DNA from 3 places in the Planococcus shenhongbingii genome. Region 1 is predicted to be linked to each of the others. Evidence: riboswitches for the same ligand, from Rfam matches in the RefSeq annotation. Region 1 holds a riboswitch; each other region holds the start of a gene.

Region 1 (3,092 bases):
CAATTGCGCCAAATCTTTTTTCATGACTTTTTTGCCGGAATCGATAGCTTGCTGCATCCCTTTTGGCATCCAGCCTTCAGGCGGCGGTGCAATATAGGCGGCGCCGAGAATAATCAGGATAAAGTAACTGACTCCTAAAATATAGAACGTGTTGCTGACGCCGACTGAATTCATCAAGCTGGCTGCCACAGGTGCAGTAATTAATGCGCCTGCGCCAAAGCCCATGACGGCCATGCCTGTTGCCATTCCTCGGCGGTCAGGGAACCACTTGATTAGCGTAGAAATGGGTGCAATGTAACCGACACCCAGACCCATGCCGCTCAACAAACCATATGTTAGAAGAAAAAGGACAAGCGAGTCGATTTGAACTGCGAATCCGGCTCCCGCCTGTCCAAAGCCAAACAGAAGCGCCGCCAGAATCGCGGATTTTCTTGGGCCTTTCTTTTCGACAAATCCACCAAAAAATGCAGCTGACAGACCGCCAAGCGCCATCATGATAGTAAATGCATATGTAATTTCTTTTGGAGACCAGCCCATTTCTTCGCTGATTGGCGTTGTATAAACGCTATAAGCATAAGCAGCTCCGATTGATAATTGAATGGCAATGGCTGCCAGCGCGATCAGCCACCTGTTTTTCGAACCTTTCATATATAGACCTCCTTCTTATATAGTGAATCTGCCTCGCTAAATTTGAAGCGATTCTAAGATAATACACATAATTTAGAGAAAATACAATCTATTATTCCGAATCAATAGTATTACACAATAATTTTAACTTCTCAATCCCTTGCCGCCCTAAGGCTAGTAAGTCAACAAACAAAATTTTATAATTTTATTTTATTTAGTGTCCGAAACAGTTATTTTCTCTTTCATCCTCTTATATTCTGCTTCGCATGCCGAAAATACGGACTCAGTCATTTAATTGATTGTTGACTGTAATTATTATTTTGAAATAAGACCTTAAAGATTTGTCTGAGTAATTTATACAGTTGACTCCTGGTGTCAAAAAATCTTTTTTTATGGTTGCATGGCGTTATGAGGCCGTTATTTAAATTTCGAATCTTTCCTTTACTGCCCTCTTGGCTTCTTTTACACTGAACTCATCGGGACAACCCGAACACAAAAACCGCATACCGTTTTCTGCACTAGGGGTGCCCATTATAGCTGAGATGCAAGCGCAAGCTTCGATCCCTTATAACTCGATCCAGATAATACTAGCGTGAGGAAGTGCGGCGCATTTCTGAAATGATTCTATCCTGAATTTATTTATAGAACTGGCTGCATCTTCGCGGATGCGGCTTTTTTTGTGCAAATTTTCGAGGAGGAATTGGAATATGGAACCATTGCAATGCGGTATCAGCCCGATTGTCGGATTACGCTTTTCGCTGCACCCGATGACCGGAGAATTTATTCAAGTAATTAAAGGGGCGTTGAACGACACGGATACATCGAATGTCTGGATGCACACCGATGACGTGTCGACGGTCATCCGCGGCAAGCAAATCCACGTTTTCAATGTGGCCAAAGCGATGACGCTGCATGCCGCCAAAACCGGCGAACATGTCGCGTTGAACGGCACATTTCCCATCGGCTGCTCCGGAGATTCGTCAGGCGACGTCTTTTTGGAAAGGGACGATGAGCTGCTGAACACGGATAAGACGAAGCAATACGTCTCTTCGCAGTTTGCGCTGTATCCGATGAACAACCCGGATTACATGGCGGTCATTTACCGCGAAGTCGACCGCGCCAAACAGGAAGGCGTCTTTAATGATTCCATGCATACGCGAGCGGCATCCACGGCGATATCCACGATGTATTTGCTTTTTACGACGAAGCGTTCACAAATGCCCGCTCCGAACAGCACCGCCATCTGGTGATGACGGCGTCGATGAGCATCAACAGTCCTTCCCACGGAGGCGAATAAGTTGCTGAAGTCATGGAAACTGAAAGAAATTGTGTTAATGAGTTTGTTTGCCGTCGTGTTTGGCATCGTCTACTTGTTGTTTATTCACCTCGGCAATATGTGGGCCGGCTTGATCGGGCCGATCGCCTATGAGTGGATGTTCGGCATTTGGTTTATCGTCTCGATCATTTCCATGTACATCATCCGCAAACCGGGAGCAGCCCTTTTCCCGGAAACGATGGCGCCGGCCATTGAAGTCATGCTCGGCCATGCCGGCGGACCGCGGCTCATTTGGAAAGGGCCTATAACTTAGAACAATTGCAAAAGGAAATAACCAACCCTTCTTCCCTGTTCTTTTTTATTTATTTCAATGAAGAAGTGGCTGGCTACTTAAAGCTCAACACCGATGATGCCCAGACTGAAACAATGGACAGCGATTCTCTTGAAGTCGAACGGATTTATCTCAAACAGAGATTCCAAAAACATGGTCTGGGTAAACTTTTGTTAAATGAAGCCTTTAAAATTGCTGACGCACTAGAGAAAAAGAATATTTGGCTCGGCGTCTGGGAAGCCAATGAAAATGCCATCGCATTTTATCAGAAAAAAGGATTTGTCCAGACGGGCTCCCACTCTTTTTTTATGGGCGAAGATGAACAAGTCGATTTGATCATGGTCAAACCACTTCAAATACCAACCGATAGGAGGATCAGCATGTATATTCCGAAATTTTATAAAGTCAGTGATTTTGATGAAATAAGGGAATTTGTTCAAAAGAATTCGTTCGCAACGCTTGTCACGACAAAAAAAGGAAGACCTTTAGCGAGCTACTTGCCCTTGCAATTCACAAGAGAAGACGAGGATTTTTATATTACCGGTCATATGGCATACGGCAATCCGCAGTGGCGAACGTTCGCGGAGTCGGAAGATGTGCTGGTCATGTTCCAGGGGCCGCATGCTTACATCTTCTCTTCCTGGTATGAAAAGGAAAATGTCCCGACATGGAACTACCAAGCTGTCCATCTATATGGGCCCGCCCGTATTTTAGAAGAGGATGAATTGAAACAGGACCTGGCCAAATTATTGGAAAAATACGAGCACCACCGCGACCAGCCGGTTTTGTGGGACACGCTCTCCCCGCTTTGCTGTACAAAGAACTAAAAGGCATTGTTGGATTTAAAATCAAGGTGCA
Region 2 (3,092 bases), 1.2 Mb from region 1:
CCTTGTTTTTATGCGGTGTGATTTTAACCGGAATCTTATTAATTAAAAAAAGACCCTAAGGGGTCTTTTTTTTTATCAATCTATTTTCGTCAGTAAAATCGGCTCGCCTTTTGTAACAAGTACAGTATGCTCAATTTGTGCAACGAGAGACTGATCAGGTGTGATGAACGTCCAGCCGTCTCCAGATTCTACAATATGCTCGGATTTCTGCGAAATGAACGGCTCTACAGCCAGGACCATTCCTTCTTTTAAAATAGTAGTTTCCCAAGCATCATAATAATTCAAAATATGCTGAGGAGCTTCATGCAATGATTTTCCAATTCCGTGGCCAGTCAGGTTCTTGATAACAAATAAGCCTTGCTGTTTAGCTTCACGTTCAACTGCTTTGCCGATCTGGTTTAATTTTGCGCCAGCTTTGACTTTTGTCATAGCACGATCAAATGCAGAAGCCGCTACTTCACAAAGCTTTTCTTTTTCAGGATGTCCATCCCCTACTACAAAAGAAATACCTGTATCTGAAAAATAGCCTTCATAGGATCCTGATACATCAATATTGACCATATCGCCTTCATTGATGACCCGTTTTCCTGGCATGCCGTGTGCCACTTCCTCGTTCACACTGATGCAAGTATAGCCCGGGAAATCATATTCTGATTTCGGGCCTGAGACGCCGCCAAGTTCTTCAAACATTCGGCCGCCCATCTCATCGAGTTCTTCTGTGGTGATGCCCGGCTTAGTGGCAGCTCTCATCGCATCACGAATTTCAGCGACCATTCGGCCGGCTTTTTTTAGCATTTCAATATCTTTTTCTGTATTGGCAATCATTTAATACCCTTCTTTCAACTTGTCTAACAAAAATTATACCATAAGAAAAGAGGACTATCATAACGATAATCCTCTTACAAGCTGATGACATGCTCTCAATAGCTATTTTAAGAAAGCCCGGTAATTCCATTTAAGCTTTTGTATCTACCAGTTTAGGGGCAGCTGCAAAAAGTGCCGAGCAGACAAAAGCCGCAAGCAGAAATACTGGAATCATATATGTGGCATTATAAACTGCTGAATAGATAAAAACATTGCCTTCTGCAAACATGCCAAAGAATAAGATGCCCGTAATTACGTGGGTAATATAACGCAAGAGAGATCCAATAAACAGCCCAATTACTACTGCAGTAATCATGCCGCCAGTGCGATGTTCTCTGTAAGCATGCAAATATCTTCCACGCATCATCCCAGCAAGGCCAACTACTCCGTAGGCAACCAGATAATCCAGGAGCACTTGCATCACTACAAAACCAAACGACAGCGGAGTAACTGAAATGACTCCTGTGACAATTTGCAGCAAGCCTATAAGAAGACCGGTTAATACACCTGCCAGAACGCCTCTTCTAAATGCTATCAAGACGATGGGAATCATTACAAAGCTGACGGAACCACCCTGTGGCATTTTAAACGCCACAAAATCCAGAACATAGCCTAGCGCTCCGAAAATCGCTATTTCCACCATCAATAAAACTCGTAAATTTCTCATGACTTCCTCCTTATGTGTTATGCACATCACCAGAAGGGCCGCAGAAAAAAACCATATAAAAGCGGCGCCAGGATAGATCCTGGCGCCGCGTTAAGGGCAGGTTTCCATCCACATCCCTGCGCAAGTGTTAACTTACAGGTTCGAAGGGTAAGAACAAAATGTTCACTCTCAGCAATTAGCTCCCCTTGTGGTGTATACATTATTTCACTAACACTTGTATTGTACACAAGAATCAGCTTTAAAGCAATATCGTTTCAAGCTATACCGTTAGGGTATACTTTTATAACTGTAAAATTTGAAAGGTGGTGCAGGCAGCTGAACAAAAGCTGCCAAAAAATGATTGAACTGCTTAAGGATTTGATTAAAATCGAAAGTGATACAAAACAGGGAGCGAACGATGCCCTTCTTTTTTGTGCTGACTGGCTGAAAAACAACGGGCAAGATATCACAGTCCATAATAACGATGGCTATTTGATGCTGACAGCCATTAAAGGCCAAGGAACCAAAACGATTGTTTGGAACGGGCATGTCGATGTAGTGCCCGGACATGCCGAACAATTTGTTCCTATGGAAGAAAGCGGTCGAGTTTACGGCCGCGGAGCTGCTGATATGAAAGCGGGAGTTGCCGCCATGATGCAGGCTTTTGTGGAGTTAGATGAAGGCAAGCTTAATCAGATTGTCCAATTACATATCGTCACCGATGAAGAAATCGGTGGGCGCAATACGTCAAAATGGCTAGTGGATCAAGGTTATCATGGAGATTTTGTTATTTGCGGGGAACCCACCGGCTTGAAAGTGGGTCTGCAATCTAAAGGGATACTGCGGATGGATTTGACTTTCAAAGGCAAACCCGCACATGGCAGCCGGCCTTGGGAAGGCATCAACGCCATTGAATCTGCCATGAAATTCCACATCGCCATGGCAGAATTGCCATTCCGAAAAGAATCCACGGAGTATTACGAACAGCCTTCGGTTAATCTGCCAATTATCAATGCCGGTGAACGCTATAATGTAGTTCCTGAAATCTGTCATATGTCTTATGATATCCGCTTTATGCCAGGGCAGGATAAACAAGAAATCATCCGGCAAATGGTGGAGCTTTCCGAAACTTTAAATCTTGATATGGAATATAAGGCAAGCGGTTCAACGCCGGCTCTGACCACTTCAAAAGAGAATCCGTTTATACAAACCTTGCAAAAAGCCATTAAACAGACGACCGGCAAAGAGCCGGTATTGTTCGGCCAGCACGGAGCTGCCGATACCCGTTATTATGCGTCTGTGAACGGCGGTGAAGGAGCTATAGAGTTTGGCCCTGCCGGAGATGACTGGCATGGCAACGCAGAATTCGTTCTGCTTTCCAGTGTCCAGGAGTATAAGGAAGTTCTTATTTCATTGGCCTATTCCTAAAGGTTAGGTTTATAAAAATAGAAACAAGGGAAACTAGTTTATACCTCACTTATGATAGGAGAGATAGCTGTGAAAATAAGTCGTATTGTAAAAACTGCTATTAAAATAGCACCTGTTGCTTATCCGATTATCCGAAAAGCAATGCAAAAAAGCA
Region 3 (3,092 bases), 1.3 Mb from region 1:
CTAGTAGAAGTATATAACAACTTCTCCTTCTTTTCAAAGTGTAATCAAAATATACTGACAATGGGTATTTTTGCCGAGTTTAAGCGCTAAATGGACTGGGTATGGCTCTACTAATTTGTGGTTTCAATTTGTAATATACAGAAAACTGTTTATAATTAAGAGTAAAAAAGAATGGGGAGAGGCATAATGGCAGAAATTCTGATTAATAATTTAGGGAAAACCTATGACAATGGTGCTACCGCCGTAACCGATTTTAACCTTCACATAAAAAACGAAGAATTTATTGTCTTTGTCGGTCCCTCAGGCTGCGGAAAATCCACCACTCTGCGAATGATTGCGGGACTTGAAGAGATAACAGATGGTGAATTTTTCATCGATGGCAAACGGATGAATGATGTCCAGCCGAAAGAACGGGATATTGCAATGGTGTTTCAGAACTATGCTTTATATCCCCATATGACGGTATATGAAAACATGGCGTTCGGATTAAAGCTGCGCAAATTTAAAAAAGATGAAATCAAAAGACGGGTAAATGAAGCTGCGGCTATTCTTGGCCTGGAAGAATACCTGGACCGGAAACCGAAAGCGCTGTCAGGCGGCCAGCGCCAGCGGGTTGCGCTTGGGCGGGCGATTGTCCGCGACGCCAAAGTATTCCTGATGGATGAGCCTTTATCCAACTTGGATGCGAAATTGCGTGTCCAGATGCGCGCTGAAATAGCAAAACTCCATCACCGCTTGAAAACAACGACCATTTACGTGACGCACGACCAGACAGAAGCAATGACAATGGCTACACGGATTGTCATCATGAAGAGCGGCGTCATCCAGCAGGTCGGCAGCCCGAAAGAAGTGTATGACTTCCCGGCCAACCGTTTTGTCGGCGGATTTATCGGCTCGCCTGCGATGAACTTTTTTGATGGCAAATTAGAAAAAGGTGCTTTTGTCATGGGAGACCGGATCATCGACATTCCTTCAGAAACTTTGAGCATGCTGAAAAGCCAGGGCTATGACGGTTCACCGATTACGCTTGGCATTCGTCCTGAACATATCCATGTCAACAGTGAAGATCTGACAGGCATCAAACACAGCGACATCGACGCAGTCATCACCGTTTCGGAGCTGACGGGTGCTGAAACGATTATTTATGCTGTATACGGCGACCAGGAATTCATTGCCCGAGTGGATGCCAATACAACGATTGAGCCGGGACACACTGCACGTCTTGCGTTTGATATGTCGCGTGTTCATTTCTTTGATCCGGCAAGCGGGGAACGCGTGAAACCTGAAAAGTCAGAAAAACCGGTTGCGGTTTCCTGAATCTGTGTTAAAGTGATTTTGACAACTTGAATATTAAACACCACTAGGGGAGCCGGATATCGGCTGAGACGAGCATAAGCTCGGACCCTTTGAACCTGATCTGGATCATACCAGCGGAGGGAAGTGGCGGAACGCATGCTATTTCCTTTTTAACTGCATACGCCGCTTTCCTTTACTGGAAAGCGGCGTTTTTTATTTGTCGAACAATAGTGGAAGTGCCGGTTCAGCTCTGACTTATGTCCCGAAGAGCTAGGCACTGGAGTCTGGACACCATTAAAAAGGAGATGGAGAAATGACATTTTGTAAAGAAGTACGTATTGAATGCAATGATTTATGGCAGGCAAGTTTTGAACATCCGTTTGTAAAAGGGATTGCCGATGGCACGCTGCCGCTGGATATATTCCGGCATTACGTTATGCAGGATGCTTATTACTTGTCTCATTTCGCCAAAGTCCAGGCAATTGGAGCAGTAAAAGCCACCGATTTGGAGACCACAAAACGCTTCGCTTTTCATTCGGAACATACATGTGCTGCCGAGTTGGCTTTGCACGAGTCGTTTATGGAGCTGCTTGGCGTCACGGAAGGTGATTGGGAAGAATTTGAGCCTTCACCGAGCGCCTATGCTTACGTCTCTCATATGTACCGCGCGTCTGAAGGTGATTTGGCGGATGTCGTGGCCTCGATTCTGCCTTGTTACTGGCTTTACTTTGAAATCGGTGAGCGGCTGAAAAATGCTGAACCCAATCATCCAATTTATGACCGGTGGATTGCTACTTACGGTTCGGAGGAGTTCGGCGCTTTGGTTAAAGAGCAGATGGAGCGGATGAATCAGCTTGCAGAAGGCTTGCCGGAAAAACGCCGCACCGAACTAAAAGAGCGTTTCCGCCGCAGCAGCTATTTCGAATGGAATTTCTGGGAACAGGCATGGGTGCGGGAATCGTGGACAGTCAAAACATATGAACAGGCAGGTGTTTAATATGCTGGGAAAACTGCGTTCAGAAAAACCGATCATCCATTGCATTACCAATCATGTTGTGTCGAATTTCCAGGCTAATGGGCTGCTTGCGCTCGGCGCCTCGCCCATCATGGGAGAAGCGCCGGAAGAAGCTGCCGAGCTGGCTGCTTTGGCGGATGCCGTGTCGCTCAATATCGGAACATTGAATAGCCAGAGCCTGAACAGCATGCTGATTGCCGGGAAAAAGGCCAACGCGCTGGGAGTGCCGGTCGTGTTGGACCCGGTCGGAGTGGGGGCAACAGCGTTCCGGGCAGCTGCGGCCAATAAAATCCTCACTGAAGTGAATGTCGCGGTTCTGCGCTGCAATGCCGGTGAACTAGCGGCTATTGCTGGAGCCGACTGGCAGGCTAAAGGAGTCGATGCCGGCGAAGGCGAAGCGGATATTCATGAACTGGCCCGGAATACAGCGAAGAGATTGAAATTGATTGTTGCGGTATCCGGGGAACTGGATATTATCACTGATGGAAAACGGCTGGCTGAAATACCGTTCGGCCATAGGGTCATGGCTTCCGTCACGGGAACCGGCTGCTTGCTCAGCAGCGTCGTGGCGGCGTTTCTCACAGTGCATCCAGAAGACAGCTTTGAAGCGGCGGCAGCAGCCATGCGCTATTATGCCATCGCCGGTGAACAGGCAAGCGCGCACTCGGAGCTTCCAGGGGATTTCCAAACCGCTTTCTTAAATCAAATGAATGCCATGGGACAAAATGATATTGACGATGTAATCCGTCAAAAGGAAGGTGTGCCACGATGATTCCACAAG

The links. A riboswitch is a leader RNA that binds a small molecule or an ion and turns the genes downstream of it on or off. The one in region 1 is predicted to bind thiamine pyrophosphate.
Region 2: it holds a riboswitch for thiamine pyrophosphate, as region 1 does, so the genes downstream of both, thiT (energy-coupled thiamine transporter ThiT) here and QWY16_RS11240 (YkoF family thiamine/hydroxymethylpyrimidine-binding protein) in region 1, are expected to answer to the same signal.
Region 3: it holds a riboswitch for thiamine pyrophosphate, as region 1 does, so the genes downstream of both, tenA (thiaminase II) here and QWY16_RS11240 (YkoF family thiamine/hydroxymethylpyrimidine-binding protein) in region 1, are expected to answer to the same signal.

The regions. Positions count from the first base shown of each region.
Region 1 covers NZ_CP129235.1:2,277,040-2,280,131, forward strand. The annotation lists gene QWY16_RS11235 (L-lactate MFS transporter) at 1-648, opposite strand, end outside; TPP riboswitch at 1,138-1,243, shown strand; partial or broken gene QWY16_RS11240 (YkoF family thiamine/hydroxymethylpyrimidine-binding protein) at 1,335-1,924, shown strand; partial or broken gene QWY16_RS11245 (ECF transporter S component) at 1,926-2,210, shown strand; partial or broken gene QWY16_RS11250 (GNAT family N-acetyltransferase) at 2,195-2,587, shown strand; partial or broken gene QWY16_RS11255 (FMN-binding negative transcriptional regulator) at 2,615-3,092, shown strand, end outside.
Region 2 covers NZ_CP129235.1:1,073,146-1,076,237, reverse strand. The annotation lists gene QWY16_RS05250 (TspO-related membrane protein) at 1-59, shown strand, start outside; gene map (type I methionyl aminopeptidase) at 76-825, opposite strand; gene thiT (energy-coupled thiamine transporter ThiT) at 956-1,531, opposite strand; TPP riboswitch at 1,628-1,727, opposite strand; gene QWY16_RS05235 (M20 family metallopeptidase) at 1,868-2,938, shown strand; gene yxzF (small protein YxzF) at 3,008-3,092, shown strand, end outside.
Region 3 covers NZ_CP129235.1:3,535,307-3,538,398, reverse strand. The annotation lists gene QWY16_RS17160 (ABC transporter ATP-binding protein) at 187-1,317, shown strand; TPP riboswitch at 1,353-1,456, shown strand; gene tenA (thiaminase II) at 1,610-2,293, shown strand; gene thiM (hydroxyethylthiazole kinase) at 2,295-3,083, shown strand; gene thiD (bifunctional hydroxymethylpyrimidine kinase/phosphomethylpyrimidine kinase) at 3,080-3,092, shown strand, end outside.